DNA from 3 places in the Micromonospora profundi genome. Region 1 is predicted to be linked to each of the others. Evidence: riboswitches for the same ligand, from Rfam matches in the RefSeq annotation. Region 1 holds a riboswitch; each other region holds the start of a gene.
The links. A riboswitch is a leader RNA that binds a small molecule or an ion and turns the genes downstream of it on or off. The one in region 1 is predicted to bind cyclic di-AMP.
Positions count from the first base shown of each region.

Region 2: another riboswitch for cyclic di-AMP. It lies ahead of F4558_RS08220 (LysM peptidoglycan-binding domain-containing protein); the one in region 1 lies ahead of F4558_RS17030 (C39 family peptidase).
Region 3: another riboswitch for cyclic di-AMP. It lies ahead of F4558_RS03180 (coiled-coil domain-containing protein); the one in region 1 lies ahead of F4558_RS17030 (C39 family peptidase).

Region 1 covers NZ_JAATJK010000001.1:3,892,491-3,897,709, forward strand. Annotated here, with positions in the region: gene F4558_RS17020 (CDP-glycerol glycerophosphotransferase family protein) at 1-1,685, shown strand, start outside; gene F4558_RS17025 (alpha/beta fold hydrolase) at 1,705-2,451, opposite strand; gene F4558_RS17030 (C39 family peptidase) at 2,587-3,438, opposite strand; cyclic di-AMP (ydaO/yuaA leader) riboswitch at 3,683-3,824, opposite strand; gene F4558_RS17035 (hypothetical protein) at 4,113-4,895, opposite strand; gene F4558_RS17040 (hypothetical protein) at 5,045-5,219, opposite strand, start outside.
Region 2 covers NZ_JAATJK010000001.1:1,912,564-1,917,782, forward strand. Annotated here, with positions in the region: gene F4558_RS08210 (SDR family oxidoreductase) at 8-706, opposite strand; gene htpG (molecular chaperone HtpG) at 868-2,784, shown strand; cyclic di-AMP (ydaO/yuaA leader) riboswitch at 3,005-3,178, shown strand; gene F4558_RS08220 (LysM peptidoglycan-binding domain-containing protein) at 3,181-3,864, shown strand; gene F4558_RS08225 (hypothetical protein) at 3,938-4,291, opposite strand; gene dinB (DNA polymerase IV) at 4,386-5,219, opposite strand, start outside.
Region 3 covers NZ_JAATJK010000001.1:676,002-681,220, reverse strand. Annotated here, with positions in the region: gene F4558_RS03190 (HelD family protein) at 67-2,184, shown strand; gene F4558_RS03185 (cation diffusion facilitator family transporter) at 2,291-3,208, shown strand; cyclic di-AMP (ydaO/yuaA leader) riboswitch at 3,350-3,481, shown strand; gene F4558_RS03180 (coiled-coil domain-containing protein) at 3,535-4,551, shown strand; gene F4558_RS03175 (SRPBCC family protein) at 4,668-5,135, opposite strand.

The sequences.
Region 1 (5,219 bases):
TGCGCGGTGACCTGGTCCGAAAGTTGGCCGCCCGGTGCCTGAGCGTCGGCCTGGCCGTGCTGGCGTTCGTCGTGGTGGCGCTGACCGGCGCCACCGGTTGGGGGCTGGCGCTGGCTGTCGCCGCGCTGGCGGCGGCCGCCGCCGAACAGCGAGCCCGGCCCGGCGCCGACCTCGTGGCGGAGACCACGCTGATCGCCGCCGCCGTGCTGGTCGGCTACGCCCGACGGCTTGACGACGGGTTCGACCTGGCGCTCGCCGCCACCGCCCTGGTCCTGCTGGGGCTGGTGCTGCTGGTGGGGCCGCTGCGGACCGCCGGCAACCTGGAGATCCGGGCAGCCAACCTGCCGGTACGGACGTGGACCCCGCTGATCGCCGGTCAGCTCGGCACCGCCCTGCTCGGGCTGCTCGCCGTCGTGGCGGTGGCCGCCGCGCTCGCTCTGCCCGCCGTCGTCGCGCTGGCCGCCAGCCTCCTGGTGGGCGCCGGCGCCGGGGCTGTCGCGCTGGACCTGGCCCGGCGGCGGTTCCGGCCTGCCAGCGGTGGCAACCCGGTGGCTCGCGCACTGCGCCGGCACCAGCCGGAGTTCCTGCTGCACTTCTCCGCGCCGCCCGGCTCGGAATACCAGGTCACCATGTGGCTGCCGTACCTGGAGCGGATCGGCCGCCCGTTCCTGGTCATGGTGCGCGAGCCGGAGTTCCTCGCGCCGATCGCCGCGGCCACAAGCGCGCCAGTGGTCTACTGCCCCACCCTGCGGACCATGGACGAGGCGCTGGTGCCGAGCCTGCGCACCGCCTTCTACGTCAACCACGGCGCGAAGAACAGCCACTGCATCCGGTTCACCCAGCTCACCCACGTGCAGCTGCACCACGGCGACAGCGACAAGGCGCCCAGCGCCAACCCGGTCTCGGGAATCTTCGACCGGATCTTCGTGGCCGGTCCGGCGGCGATCGACAGGTACGCCCGCGCCGGCGTACAGATCCCCGCGGAGAAATTCGTCGTGGTGGGCCGCCCGCAGGTCGAGTCGATCCAGGTACGCCCGGAGCCGGCCGTCGGGCTGGCCCAGCCCACTGTGCTCTACACGCCGACCTGGACGGGGCACCACGCCGACGCCGACTACTGCTCGCTGCCGGTGGCCGAGGCGCTGCTGCGGCGGCTGCTGGCACGCGGCGCGACGGTGATCCTGCGGGCCCACCCGTACACGACGCAGAACCCGGCATCCGCCCGTCAGCTGGGCCGGCTCACCGAGCTGCTGGTCGCCGACCGGAGCCGCACCGGGCGACCGCACGTGGTCGGGGCTGCGGCCCGGGAGCTGAGCCTGACCGAGTGCGTCAACCGCTCCGACGCGCTGATCTCCGACGTGTCCGGGGTGATCTCGGACTACCTCTACTCCGGCAAGCCGTACGCCGTCACCGACATGGGCGACGAGGGCGAACGGTTCACCGAGAACTTCCCGCTTGCCGCGTCGGGCTACGTGCTGCGCCGGGACATGTCGAACGCCGACGAGGTGCTGACCGCCCTGCTCGACACCGATCCGCTGGCCGAGGCGCGCTGGGCGACCCGCAGGCGTTACCTGGGTGACTTCCCCGCCGAGTCGTACGCCGAGGCGTTCCTGACCGCCGCCCGCCGGGAGTTGGCGTCGACGGACCACTCGACCGAGCGGTCGACGCAGCTCACTCCGCTGGCCTGAACCAGAGGCGTGCCGAGCGTCAGCGGTAGGCGTCCAGCAGCGCCAGCACGGCCGCCGGGTCCTCCACGTGCGCGTTGTGCCCGAGCCCGGGCAGCGTGGCGACCGGCACCCCGTACTCCTTGAGCTGCGCGTCGGTGACCATCGTGTCGTGCTCGCCGCGCGCCAGCACCACCGGCACGTCGGTCGCGGCCAGGAGCGCGGCGAGATCGGGCTCCCCGACGGCGAACGCGCCAGTGTCCATCGCGAGGCGCCACCGGCCGTCGATCTGGCGCAGGCCGGCGTCCACCATCGGGTGGTCCGGCGGGACCAGGCCGGCAAGCCCCGCGACCCGCAGGTAGCGACGGGCCGCCTCGGACCGGCTGGCGAACCAACTGACCGGGCGGGCCGCTACGTCGGCGGCGCGGGTCAGCTCGTCCGGCGTCCAGACGGCCTTGATGCCGAGTCCCACCACGGCGTCCACGGGCGTTCCGGCGGCGCGGGCGGCCAGCGCCAGGCCGACGACCCCACCCAGCGAGTGCCCGAGGACCACGATGCGGTCGCCGGGCGCCAGGGCCTGGGCGATGCGGTTGGCGAAACCTTCGAAGGAGTACGTCGGCAGCGGCGCCGACCAGCCGTGGCCGGCGAGGTCGGGTGCCAGCCACCTGCCGGGCCAGTGCTGCTCCAGCAGTGGCGCCCAGGGCAGCCAGACGTCACCGGTAGCCCCCATGCCGTGCAGCAGAAGCAGGACCGGCCTACGGTCGGCGTGACCACCCGATTCATCCAGCACGGCCGCAGTCTCCCACGGTTCACAGCCCACGACGAGAGCCGTCGCCGCCCTGGCCCGGCGTCGACGAAGACGCCGCGAGCGCCGGCCCCTCGTGGGAGACGGCGCCCGCGGCGTCTGGTGGGCCTCACGCCTGGGTCAGGCGGAGTAGCCCCGAGTGGCGATCCAGTTGGCGAGGTTGATCGTGGTCATCCAGTACTCGCCGTAGGCCGCGTTCGCCGAGTCGGCGATCCGCACGGTACGGCCGTCGTCCTTGTAGCCGACCACCGCGACGTAGTGCCCGCCGCCGAAGGAGTGCCAGCCGCCGTTGGTGTCGACGGCGTCCCCGGCCACGTTGGCCACCACGCCACGGCCGTCGGTGATCGCGGTGACGACGTCAGCCTGGAGGCGGTCCATCTGGGCCGGGCTGGGCGAGCCGGCGAACGTCCGGGTCCGGTACGGGGAGCCCTTCACCTCGGCGTTGAGCACCCGTGTGGTGTCCAGGGCCGAGTTGGTGCCCATCTCGGTGGTGCCCAGCTCGGCGCCCAACTGGTCCTGGGTGCGGTTGATGCCGGTGGCGCTGAGTGCGTTGCGGACGGCCGCCGGGCCGCAGTTGTAGTAGGTGTTCTGCGCCTGGTAGCGGAAGTCGAGCACCTTTGTCGCGGGCGGCTTCGGCGCTGCCTTCTTGGCGGTCAGGTCCGGGTCGCTGCTGGCCTTGGCCGCCGGCGATGCGGCGCTTGCGGAGGGGGCGGCGCTGCTCGGGCTGGCGCTGGTCGGGGCGGCGCTGGCCGAGGGGTCCGCGTCCCGGGCGTCGCCGCGGGAGGCGGCGGTGTCGCTGCGCATCTCGGCGACTGTCGACGCGGTGTGCTGGCCGACGGGGGCTTCGTCGGCACCGGCCACCAGGGCGCCGGTGGTGGTCGCGATGGCGAGGGCCGCGGCGGAGGCGACGGCGATCTGGTACGGGCGTTCGGTGGCGAGGCGACGCAGCTGACGCTGCAGGGTGTGCTTCACGGGTCCTCCACGGTTCAGGGGGAGAGCGGCACACCGGGGGCAGCCGGTATCCGGGCACGCGCCAGCGCGCGGACCGTGGTCCGCGGATGGTGGAACCGCTCAGGGAAACGCCCGGCGCGGCCGGGCGGGAAATGCGGTGACCCTGGGGGTCAGCTCACCGCCACGAGGAGGGCAAGCGTGGGTACCGCGACGCCGTGAAGGCGGAGGAATAGCCGAGGGGTGTGCGGGTGCTGCATGGGGATGGAACTCCTTCCGACACCGCCTACCGGGTTAGCTGACGGATTCGGGCGGGAAGATCGCCCTACCGCGGGCCGTGGCTCGCGGATTCACCCCGGACGTACTTGTGGGTCCCCGGTTCGTTGATCACGATTGAGCGGGTCGGTGCGGCGTCGCCATTCGCGATCGATTACCGCACCGGACGGGACGAACCCTACTGGCCGCCCAGAGCCCTGCCAAGCCTCGCTCACCTGCGTAAACCTTGAACGGGGCGACAATTTCCGGGCGTCTTGCCGCTGACGTGACTCGATGGGACGAGCGGTTACGGAGGCACCGTAGGTCGACAAGCGGACACGTCGTCGACAATGCCGCCGGATCTGCGGGAACAATCCGGCCGAACGCGCCAGCCGCCCGATTTCCCGCGCGTGTGACCGGGCTCACCGAATAATCGGCGCGTTTCACCCCACCCGCGCCGGGCGCCACCGCGCCGCCGCCGCCGGCAGAGCCGCGACACGGACGGTGCGGCGGGCCGCCACCCGGGTCGGCCGCAACCGGGCCGCCGCCGCGTACGCCTCCTCGGCCAGGGCGCGCGCCGCAGACGCCGCCAGCTCGGCGTCGCGCCAGGCCGCCCGTTCCCGTCCGGCGGCAGCCTCGTAGTCGGCCCGCCGCGTCTCCCGGGCCGCCCGGCTGATCAGCACCTCCTGCTCCACCGGGTGCCGTCGTGGATCCCAGCCGTGCCGGTGGCCGAACACGTCGCCGAGCTGCCGCATGGTCAGGTCCCCCCGCCAGTACGCGGCCATCGCCGCCCGGTGCAGGTAGCGCTCCCGGATGGCGTACTCGGCGGGGGTGCGCGGGGTTCGCGGGGTGGGCAGCGCCCCGGCGCCGGCGAACCGGCGGGCCACGGCGTCCGCCTCGTCGTACCGCGCCCAGGTCTGCTCCACCTGCTCCTGAGCAGTCAGCCAGGCCGCACGCCGTCGGCGGGCGGTCTGCGCCGCGCGGGCCGCGGCGACGGCCACCTCCTCGGCGTACCGGCGCAGGTCGGCGGCCTCGGCGACGGCGGCCTCACGGGCGGTGGGCGCCGGCTCGGCGGCCTCCCCGTCCCGCTCGGCGGCCGACCCGTCCCGCTCCGGACGGGCGACCAGGACGGCGAGCACTGTCAGTGTCAGCAGGAGCAGGGCCGACCAGATGGCGGCGGCCTGCGGCACCTCGGTCAGGAACTCGTAGAAGACGACGGTCTCCATGGTCGGCACCTCGGTGGGAGAGCGTTGCGATGGGAAGCCGCACGAGCGTCCGGGCCAGGGGGCCACGGTCGGCCGGTGCGAGGTGATGTGTCGTCAGGCGCGGCGGCGGGACGGTGTCCCGGTGATCGCGACAGGTGTCGCGGTGTGGCTCAGCGGCCCGGCGGTGCCCGGGTGCCCGGCCGGGTCGGCTCGTCGGCGCGGGGCAACGGATCGGTGGCCGGACGCGCCGGCAACGACTCTGCCGTGGCGGCAGGCACACCGCCCACGCCGCTGGGCGGGACAGGGTCGGTCGACCGCACCGTGGTCGCCTCGTCGGCGGCCGAC
Region 2 (5,219 bases), 2.0 Mb from region 1:
CGAGAGGTCAGGGGAGCTGCGGGTAGAGCGCGCCCACCCCGCCGGCGAGCCCGGCCTGGACCTGCCGACTGATGTCGTCGGCGACAATCTCGTAGGCGTCGGACTCGATGCCGTCCACGCCGATCCGGGCGATGACCGCCGGGTCGGACTTCGGCTGGGTGACGGTGGCGGCCATGTCGGTGTCCATGTACCCGACGTGCAGGCTGGCGACCCGGATGCCCCGCTCGGCGATCTGGACGCGCAGCGCGTTGGTCATCGCCCACTCGGCCGACTTCGCGGCGCCGTACGCCCCGGCCGCGGGGAAGTTCAGCCAGGACAGCACGGAGAGCACGTTGAGGATCGTTCCGCCGCCGTTGCCGGCGATGACGGGAGCGAATGCCCGGACCATCGACAGGGTGCCGAGGTAGTGGGTCTCCAGTTCGAGCCGAACGAGGTCCAGGTCGCCGTCGAGCAGGTCGGTGCGGGAGTCGATGCCGGCGTTGTTGATCAGGATGTTCACATTTCCGGCCAGCTCGGCGGCGGCGGCCACGGAGGCGGGGTCGGTGATGTCGAGGCGTACCGGCGTCACGCCGGGCAGGTCGACGGTGTCCGGATTGCGGGCGGCGGCGTAGACGGTCGCGCCGCGGGCGAGTAACTCGGCGGCCAGGTGCCTGCCGAAGCCGCGGTTGGCGCCGGTGACGAGGGCGGTGCTTCCAGCAATCTTCATGGGCGTCACGCTATCGGGCCTGGCTTGCGTTAAGCAAAGTCAGCTAGGTCACGGGACGGCCCGGCTCGATCGGGAATACGACTCGGATGCGGCCACCGCCCCGCCCGTGACGGCTCGTATCCTTTCGGCGAACCTCCGCACGAGCCGAGAAGGGAGACGGTGTGAGCAACCAGGCCGAGACATTGGAGTTCCAGGCTGAGGCGCGTCAGCTCCTGCAGTTGGTGGTCCACTCGATCTATTCGAACAAGGACGTCTTCCTGCGGGAACTCATCTCGAACGCGTCCGACGCGCTGGACAAGCTGCGGCTGGCCACGCTTGTCGACAAGGACCTCGCCGCCGACACCGACGACCTGCACGTCGCCATCGAGGTCGACAGGGACGCCCGCACCCTGACCGTCCGGGACAACGGCATCGGCATGACCCGCGACGAGGTGGTCGGGCTGATCGGCACGATCGCCAAGTCCGGCACCGCCGAGCTGCTGCGCCAACTACGGGAGTCCGCCGACGCCCGCGCCTCGCAGGACCTGATCGGCCAGTTCGGCGTCGGCTTCTACGCCGCGTTCATGGTCGCCGACCGGGTAACCCTGCTGACCCGCAAGGCCGGCGAGACCGGCGGCACCCGCTGGGAGTCCACAGGCGAGGGGACGTACTCGATCGAGCCCGTCGCCGAGGCACCCCAGGGCACGGCGGTGACCCTGCACCTCAAGCCCGCCGACACCGAGGACAACCTGCACGACTACACCGCCGAGTGGACCATCCGCGAGATCGTCAAGCGATACTCCGACTTCATCGCCTGGCCGATCCGGATGACCGTCGAACGCCCCGGCACCGACGGTGCGGACCCCACCAGCGAGGTGCAGACCCTCAACTCGATGAAGGCGCTCTGGGCGCGACCCCGCGATGAGGTCGACGCCGCCGAGTACAACGAGTTCTACAAGCACGTCAGCCACGACTGGGCCGACCCGCTCGAGGTCGTGCACATGAAGGGCGAGGGCACCTTCGAGTACGAGGCGCTGCTCTTCCTGCCCAGCCACGCCCCACTGGACCTGTTCTCCCCGCAGGGCCGCCGGGGCGTCCAGCTCTACGTCAAGCGCGTGTTCATCATGGACGACTGCGAGGCGCTGGTCCCCACCTACCTGCGCTTCGTCAAGGGAGTGGTCGACGCCCACGACCTGTCGCTGAACATCTCCCGGGAGATCCTCCAGCAGGACCGCCAGATCCAGATCGTCCGCCGCCGCCTGGTCAAGAAGGTCCTCGCCACAGTCAAGGACCTCAAGGCCAACCACGCCGAGCGCTACCAGACCTTCTGGAAGGAGTTCGGCACTGTCGTCAAGGAAGGGCTCATCGACGACACCGACAACCGCGACACCCTGCTGGAGATCCTGTCGGTGGCCTCCACCCACGACCCGGCCGAGCTCACCGACCTGGCCGGCTACGTCTCCCGGATGAAGGACGGCCAGAGCGACATCTGGTACGCCACCGGCGACTCCCGGGCCACCATCGAGAACTCCCCGCACCTGGAGGCGTTCCGGGCCAAGGGCCACGAGGTGCTGCTGCTCACCGACCCTGTCGACGAGGTGTGGGTGGAGCGGGTCGGCACGTACGACGGCCGGCCGCTGCGCTCGATCGCCAAGGGCGAGGTCGACCTGGACACCGACGAGGAGAAGCAGCAGGCCGAGTCCGAGCGCGAGCAGCAGCGGCAGGAGTTCGCGGCGCTCGTGGACTGGCTCGGCACGACCCTTGCCGACAGCGTCCGGGAGGTCCGCCTGTCGTCGCGGCTCACCACCTCACCGGCCTGTGTGGTGGGTGACGCGCACGACCTCACGCCGACACTGGAGAAGATGTACCGGGCGATGGGGCACGAGATCCCGTCGACGAAGCGCATCCTGGAGATCAATCCCGGTCATCCTCTGGTAGCCGCGCTGCGCAAGGCCCACGAGCAGGGCGATTCCGCCGAGACCCTCACCGAAACCGCCGAGCTGCTGTACGGCCTGGCGGTGCTCGCCGAGGGCGGCGACCTGGCCGACCCGGCCCGCTTCACCCGTACGCTCGCCGACCGGCTGGCCCGCACCCTGTAGGCAGGTGCCCCGGCCGGTGGTGCCCCGCGTTGTCGGGCTCCACCGGCCGGGGAGCGGCAGACCTGATCGGAAGCGGTCCATCATGGTCGCTGCACAGCTGAACGCCGCCCGCAACCGCTGAGCGCGCCGCTCAGCGTGCCCCGGTGAAGAACTTCACAGGGGTTGGGCGATCGATGCCGGCCGTGCCTAACGTCGGTCGGGTCCGCCATCGCGGACGCCACGACCGGTAACGCCAAATCCTGCCCCCGGTCGTCGGAACCCAGTCACCCGGGCAGGAGCGGGGGACCCAAACGTTCCTCGGTGCATCGTCACCTCGGGGTGAAGCCGCCATCGCGCGGCCGGGCTCCTCGGCCCGAACCCGACAGCTCACCTCGCCGGCGTGGAGGAAGCACACTCATGACGTCTGTCTACACCCCCCGTCATCGACGGGTCAGCACCCGCCGTATCGCCGTCGGCACCCTGGCCGTCGGCGCGGTCACCGGTGCCGTGGCGCTCTTCGGCCCGGCCGCCCCGGCCCAGGCCGCCGTCAACTGGGACGCCATCGCCAAGTGCGAGTCCGGTGGCAACTGGAAGATCAACACCGGCAACGGCTACTACGGCGGGTTGCAGTTCTCGCAGAGCACCTGGGCCGGCTACGGCGGCAAGAAGTACGCCGCCCGCGCCGACCTGGCGAGCCGCAGCGAGCAGATCACCATCGCCGAGAAGGTGCTCAAGGGGCAGGGCATCGGCGCGTGGCCGACCTGCGGCAAGAAGGCCGGGGCGTCGGGCGGCTCGGACACGAAGTCCTCGACGAAGCCCACCACGAAGTCGAAGTCGACCGCCAAGTCGAAGTCCACTCCGAAGGCCGACAAGCCCGCCCAGCGGTCGTCGCGCGGTGAGCAGCCGGCGACCCGCAGTAACAAGCGCACCGCCCCGGCGGCCAGCGGCGACATCTACGTGGTGAAGTCGGGCGACACCCTGTCGGAGATCGCGCAGAGCCACCGGCAGGACGGCGGCTGGCAGGCCCTCTACGAGCGCAACCGGCAGGTCGTCGGCGCCGACCCGGGCCTGATCTTCCCCGGGCAGCGGCTCAGCCTCTGACGTACGACACAGCGGGCGCCCGATCGGATTCCGGTCGGGCGCCCGCTGGCGTGTCGCTGTCGTGGCGGAGGCGTCAGGCGGCCGAAGCCCGCGACGCCGAGACCGCTTCGCCGGACCGGGTCCGCCGCGGGTGGAAGGACTCCTGGGTGGACCAGTTGTCCGGTGTCTCGTCGTGGCCGTCCCACTGCGGGGCGGCCGTCGGCGGTGTCTCGGCCCCGCCTCGGGCGAGCCGCAGCGACTGTTCAGCGTTCCCGCGCGCCGCGCATGGGTACGGTTCCCCGGCGCAGAGCAGGTTGCCGCAGACGCCGTCCTCGGTCGGCTCGTGGGCGTCGAGCACGTCGAGCGCCAGCTGCCACAGCAGCGGGTCGGTCACGTCGTGCGGACGCTCGGCACGCCGGCTCGCGCGGTTGCTGCTGTCGTCGGACATGGTGGTCCCCCCTCAAGGCTGATCGTCACAACGTCTCCGATCATGCCGTCGCTAAACCCTCCAGCTGCTGTGATATCCGCCGCCACCAGGCGGATCAGTCCGGCAGAAGAGGCATTTCGACACCCGAATCCCGGCCCAACAGCACCGCGCGGGTCAACGCCGTCGACCCGAACCGGTCCCGGACCGCGTCCACGGCGGCGTCCAGGTCCGCCCCGGGGACGGCGTCGAACGGCAACTCCGGTTGCACAGGGTTGTCGTCGAGGTTGCCCACCGACACCCCGATCAGCGTGACGCCCCGCCTGTCGATCTCCGGCAGCGCCGTACGCAGCAGCGCCCGCGCGGCGGCGAGCAGGGGCGTGGTGTCCGCGGTCGCCTTGCGCACTGTGTGCGAGCGGGTTGCCCGGGTGTAGTCGCCGAAGCGCAGCCGCAGCAGCACCGTGCGCCCGGACCGGCCAGCCGCCCGCATCCGCCGGGTGACCCGGTCGACAAGGCCCGCCAGGATGGCGTCCAGCTCCGTGGCCGCGTGCGGGGTGCGGCTCAGCGCGTGCTGCGCGCCAATCGAGCCGCGCCGCCGGCCGACCTGCACCGCCCGCGGGTCACGGTTGTGCGCCAGGGCGTGCAGGTGCCGGCCGGTGCCCGCGCCGAGCAGGGACACCAACGCCGCCTCGCCGAGCCGGGCGACCTCGCCGACGGTACGGATCCGGCGCTCCCGCAACTTCGCGGCGGTGACCGGGCCGACGCCCCAGAGTCGCTCCACTGGCAGCGGGTGCAGGAACGCCACCTCGGCGTCGGGCGCGACGACAAGCAACCCGTCCGGCTTCGCCACCCCACTGGCCACCTTCGCCAGGAACTTCGTGCGCGCCACACCCACCGTGATCGGCAGGCCGATCTGCTCGCGGACCTCCCGGCGCAGCCGGTCGGCGATGTC
Region 3 (5,219 bases), 3.2 Mb from region 1:
CCGTACCCTTCTGCGGTTGGCCCGCGCGGTTCGCGCCGCTTGCCGGCGACATCGAAGGAGCGTGCGTTGACCGACCAGACCGCCCTGGAGCAGGAGATCGCCGTCGAGCAGCGGCATCTCGACCGGGTGTACACCCGACTGGCCGAGCTGCGCCAGTCGGCGGTCCGCGCCGAGCGCGACGGCTACCGGATGGCGCGGGTGGGCACGTTCGGCGCGCTCGTCGAGCGCGACGCGATGGTCTTCCACGCCGCGCAGCGGCGGCACACCCTCGACGCCGAGCACGAGGGGCTGGTCTTCGGCCGGCTGGACCTGCGGGACCGTCAGGTGCTGCACGTCGGGCGGCTCGGCATCCGCGACGAGGACGCCACGACACTTGTCGTCGACTGGCGGGCGCCGGCCGCCGCCGCGTTCTACCAGGCCACCCCGGCGCAGCCGCTGGGCGTGGTGCGTCGACGGACCATCCAGTCCCGGCGGGAGCGGGTCACCCGCATCGAGGACGACCTGCTGGACCCCACCGCCACGCCGGAGGGGATGACTGTCGTCGGCGACGGCGCGCTGCTGGCCACCCTGTCCCAGGCCACCGGGCGGGGCATGCGGGACATCGTGGCGACGATCCAGCGGGAGCAGGACGAGGCGATCCGGTCGCCCGGTTCCGGGGTGACGATCGTCGCCGGCGGCCCGGGCACCGGCAAGACCGCTGTCGCCCTGCACCGGGCCGCCTACCTGCTGTATTCCGACCGCAGCCGGTACGCCGGCGGCGGCATCCTGGTGGTCGGTCCGTCCACCGTCTTCGTCGAGTACATCGCCTCGGTGCTGCCGTCGCTCGGCGAGGACACGGCGACCCTGCACTCGCTCGGCACCCTCTTTCCGGGAATGACCGCCACCCGCACCGATCCGCCGGACGTGGCGGCCGTGAAGGGTTCGCTGCGGATGCGCCGGGTGCTGGAGCGGGCCGTCCGGGACGCGGTGCCGGGCGGGCCGGGTGAGCTGCGGCTGCTCTACCGGGGCACGCTGCTGCGGCTGGACCGCGCCGAGCTGGACGCGATCCGGGACCGCGTGCTGAACCGGGGCGCCCGCCGCAACGAGGTCCGCCGGGCCGGCTTCGACGGGGTGTTCGCCGCGCTCTGGGCGCAGGCCCGCCGCCTGGGCATCGGCCGGCTGCCGGAGCAGCGTGCCTTCGAGGACGAGATCGCCGAGCGGCCGGAGTTCCGCGAGTTCCTCAAGGCGTGGTGGCCGCGGCTGCATCCCCGGCACGTGCTCGGTTGGCTGGCCCGTCCCGACCGGCTGCGCAGGTACGCCGGGGGCATCCTCTCCGGCGCGGAGATCCGGTTGCTCGGTGCGGCGTACCGGAGTCTGGACACCGACGGCCTGACCATCGCGGACGTGGCGCTGCTCGACGAGTTGGACGCCCTGCTGGGCAAGCCCGTGCAGCCGGCCCGCGCCCGGCGTGACCCGTTCCAGCTCGCCGGCGGCGTCCGGGAACTGAGCACCCTTGGCGACCGCCAGCGGGCGGCCCGCGCGGCGGCGCGGGAGCGCCCGGCGGACTACCGGGACTACGCGCACATCGTGGTGGACGAGGCGCAGGACGTCTCGCCGATGCAGTGGCGGATGATCGGCAGACGCGGCCGGCTGGCCTCGTGGACCATCGTGGGCGATCCGGCGCAGACCGCCTGGACCGGTGACCCGGAGGAGCTGACGCGAGCCCGTGACCAGGCGCTGGGTCGGCGCAAGCGGCTGGACTTCACGCTCACCACCAACTACCGCAACTCGGCGGAGATCTTCGCGGTGGCGGCGGCCGAGATCCGCAGGCTCTATCCGGACCTGCCGCTGCCCAGGGCCGTCCGCTCCACCGGGGTCGATCCGGTCGAGCAGGTCGTACCGGCGGCCGGGTTGGAGACCGCGACGGTGGAGGCGGCCACCGGCCTGCTGGCCGAGGTGGACGGCACGGTCGGTGTGATCACGCCGGTCCCCCGCCGCGACGAGGTCGCCGGCTGGCTCGGCGCGCTCGGCGGGTCGCGGTTGCAGGTCGTGACAAGCCTGGAGGCCAAGGGCATGGAGTACGACGGGGTGGTGCTCGTCGCGCCGAGTGAGATCCGGGCGGATCCGGGTGCGGGTGTCCGCACGCTCTATGTCGCGCTGTCCCGGGCCACCCAGCGACTCACCACCATCGACCCGATCGGCTGAATCCGTGTTGGCGGGGCCGGGGGTACATCGTTGCCCTACAGTTGCATACATAGCGATGTGAACATACATTTGACCCGGTCCCGGCTGGCACAGGAAGGTGGGTTTCGTGGGCTCAGGTCATGACCACCACCACGCTTCGGTCAGCAACGCCGCACAACAGCACCGGGGCCGACTCTGGGTAGCGTTCGGCCTGCTCGCCACCCTGATGGTGGTCGAGGCGGTGGCCGCACTGCACACCGGCTCACTGGCACTGCTCTCCGACGCCGGGCACATGTTCACCGACGTGCTCGGCATCGGGATGGCCCTGGCCGCGATCACCGCAACCCAACGGGCCGCCCGCGACCCACAGCGCACCTTCGGGCTCTACCGCCTCGAGGTGCTGGCCGCCCTTGCCAACGCCGTCCTGCTCTCCGGCGTGGCGATCTACGTGTTGATCGAGGCGATCGGCCGGTTCGGCGACCCGCACGAGGTGGTGGTCGGCCCGATGCTCGTGGTCGCCGTGCTCGGCCTGCTCGCCAATGTGGTCGCGTTCGCCCTGCTCCGCGCCGGCGCCCGGGACAGCATCAACCTCCAGGGCGCCTACCTGGAGGTGCTCGGCGACCTGCTCGGCTCGCTCGGCGTGATCGGCGCGGCGCTGCTCATCGCGGTCACCGACTGGTGGTGGGCCGACCCGCTGGTCGCGGTCGCCATCGGCGTGTTCATCCTGCCGCGCACCTGGCGGCTCGGCCGCGCCGCGGTCCGCATCCTCGTGCAGGCCGCCCCGGAACACCTCCAGGTCACCGCCGTGCACGACCGGCTCGCCGCCGTACCCGGCGTGGTCGAGGTGCACGACCTGCACGTCTGGACGCTCACCTCGGGCATGGACGTGGCCTCCGCACACCTGACAATGGCACCCGACGCGGAGGTCGGCACCGTGCTCACCGCAGCACGCACCGCCCTGCAGGAGGAGTTCCGGATCGAGCACGCCACGCTCCAGATCGAGCCCGGCGCGGCCCCGGGGGCCTGCGGTGCCGTCACCTGGTAAGGCGAAATTCCGCCCTTAATCCCTTTTGTCGGCTTTTTGAGTAGCGCCATGCACACCGTCAGTCACAATGGCTGCACCAGCCCCATGAGCACCGGTAGGCTGGCTCCCGGCCACCACCCGGCGGCGCCCTCCCGGCGCCGGTGGCGGCCGCCGCCTAATCACCCGAGAGGGCGAACCGGGGAACCATGTTCCTGGGGTGCATCCGCGTCAGCGGTAGGGATCTTCCGTCCCGAACCCGTCAGCTAACCCGGTCGGCGGCTGACGGAAGGACATGCGCAGTGGCACGAGCACGACCCCCCGCCGCCCGATTGGCGGCGCTGATCGTCATGATGTTCACCCTCGGCGTCGCCATCCCCGCCGGCGCCGCCTCGGCCGCTCCCCCGGCCACCCAGCGGGCCGCGGCACCCGACAACGACGAAGAGGGCGGCACCCCGGCCCTGCGCGCCGCACTGGACGCGGCCAGCAAGGGCTACCTGGACGCGAAGCGCGCCCTGGACACCTCGGTCCAGCGGCAGCAGCAACTCGCCGCCAAGCTCAAGACCACCGAAGCCGAGATGAACGAGCGCAGCGGCAAGGTCGGAGAGATCGCCGGCGTCGCGTACCGCACCGGCCGGCTCAGCACCGTCTCGGCGCTGCTCAACACCAACACCCCCGAAGGCTTCATGGACCGCGCCGCCGCGCTGGACGTGGTCGCCGCCAACGAGGACCGGGTGCTGCGCGACCTGATCGCCACGAAGGACGAGGCCAACCGCACCCGCGTCGCCCTCGACGGCGAGATCCGCGAGCAGCGCAAGCAGGTCGAGGTGATGGCCAAGCGCAAGGAGCAGGCCGAACGCGCCCTGACCGTTGCCAACACCAGGCAGCAGACCACCGCCTCCGACTCCGGCTCCAACCGGGGCACCTCCACCGCCAACGCCAAGCCCGCGCCGCGCAACTCCGACGGCTCCTGGCCGTCCGAGTCGTGCAGCGTCAACGACCCCACCCCGGCCAACGGCTGCATCACCCCACGCACCCTGCACGCCCTCAACCAGGCCAAGGCCGCAGGCTTCACCAGGTACGTCTCCTGCCACCGCTCCGGCGGCTCCGGCGAGCACCCGAAGGGTCGCGCCTGCGACTTCGCCGCGCAGAAGAACGGCTTCGGTGGGGACGCCACCGGCGGCGACAAGACGTACGGCAACAACCTCGCCGCGTACTTCATCCGCAACGCCGACCGGCTCGCCGTGCTGTACGTGATCTGGTACAGGCAGATCTGGCTGCCCAGCAGCGGGTGGAAGTCGTACAGCGGGGCGAACGGCGACCCGTCCAGCGACCACACGAACCACGTACACCTGTCCGTGTACTGATCGACCCCGACCCGGCCGGCGCCTCCCCCACGGGGGGCGTCGGCCGGTGTGCGTCAGCGGGCGCAGCCCGTCCTGTTCGCGCCGCGCAGCGCGGAGGGCCAGCGGGGCGGGCTGGGTCAGGTCGACGGTGGGGGGTTGTCGCTGCGGTCGAGGGCCGCTCCCAGCCGGGCCGCCAGGGCCAGGTGGGCGACGCGGGCCTGGCTGAAGGCGTACCGGAAAAGGGGTTTCGGTGCCCGCAGGGTGATCTCGACGTCGATCCGGACCAGGCCGTCGGGCTCGGCGCGTAGACGTGTGTGGTTACGCACGGTGGTGGCCGGCCACTGGCGTGCGACTGTGACGATCTCGTCGTCGTCGAGGGTCAGCACGTCCGCGTGATAGGTGGTTCGGAAGCGCACCGGGCCGGCGACCAGCCGGTCGTTGATGGTGTAGCTGGCCACGGCTCCGTCCCTGGGCGGAACTCGCCGCACCCGGACGATGAGTGGATGCAGCTCGCCCTGGCGGCTCAGGTCGCCAAGCAGGGCCGCCGCGTCGGCGAGCGAACAGCGGGCCTGCACGGTGTAGCTGAACGTGTCGCTGCTGAGCACGCCGTCTCCCGCCGTCGATGGGTCGCACGATCGTCCCGTACACAGGTGGGGCTGGCAACGCCCGGACGGACACCGGCCGTTGCC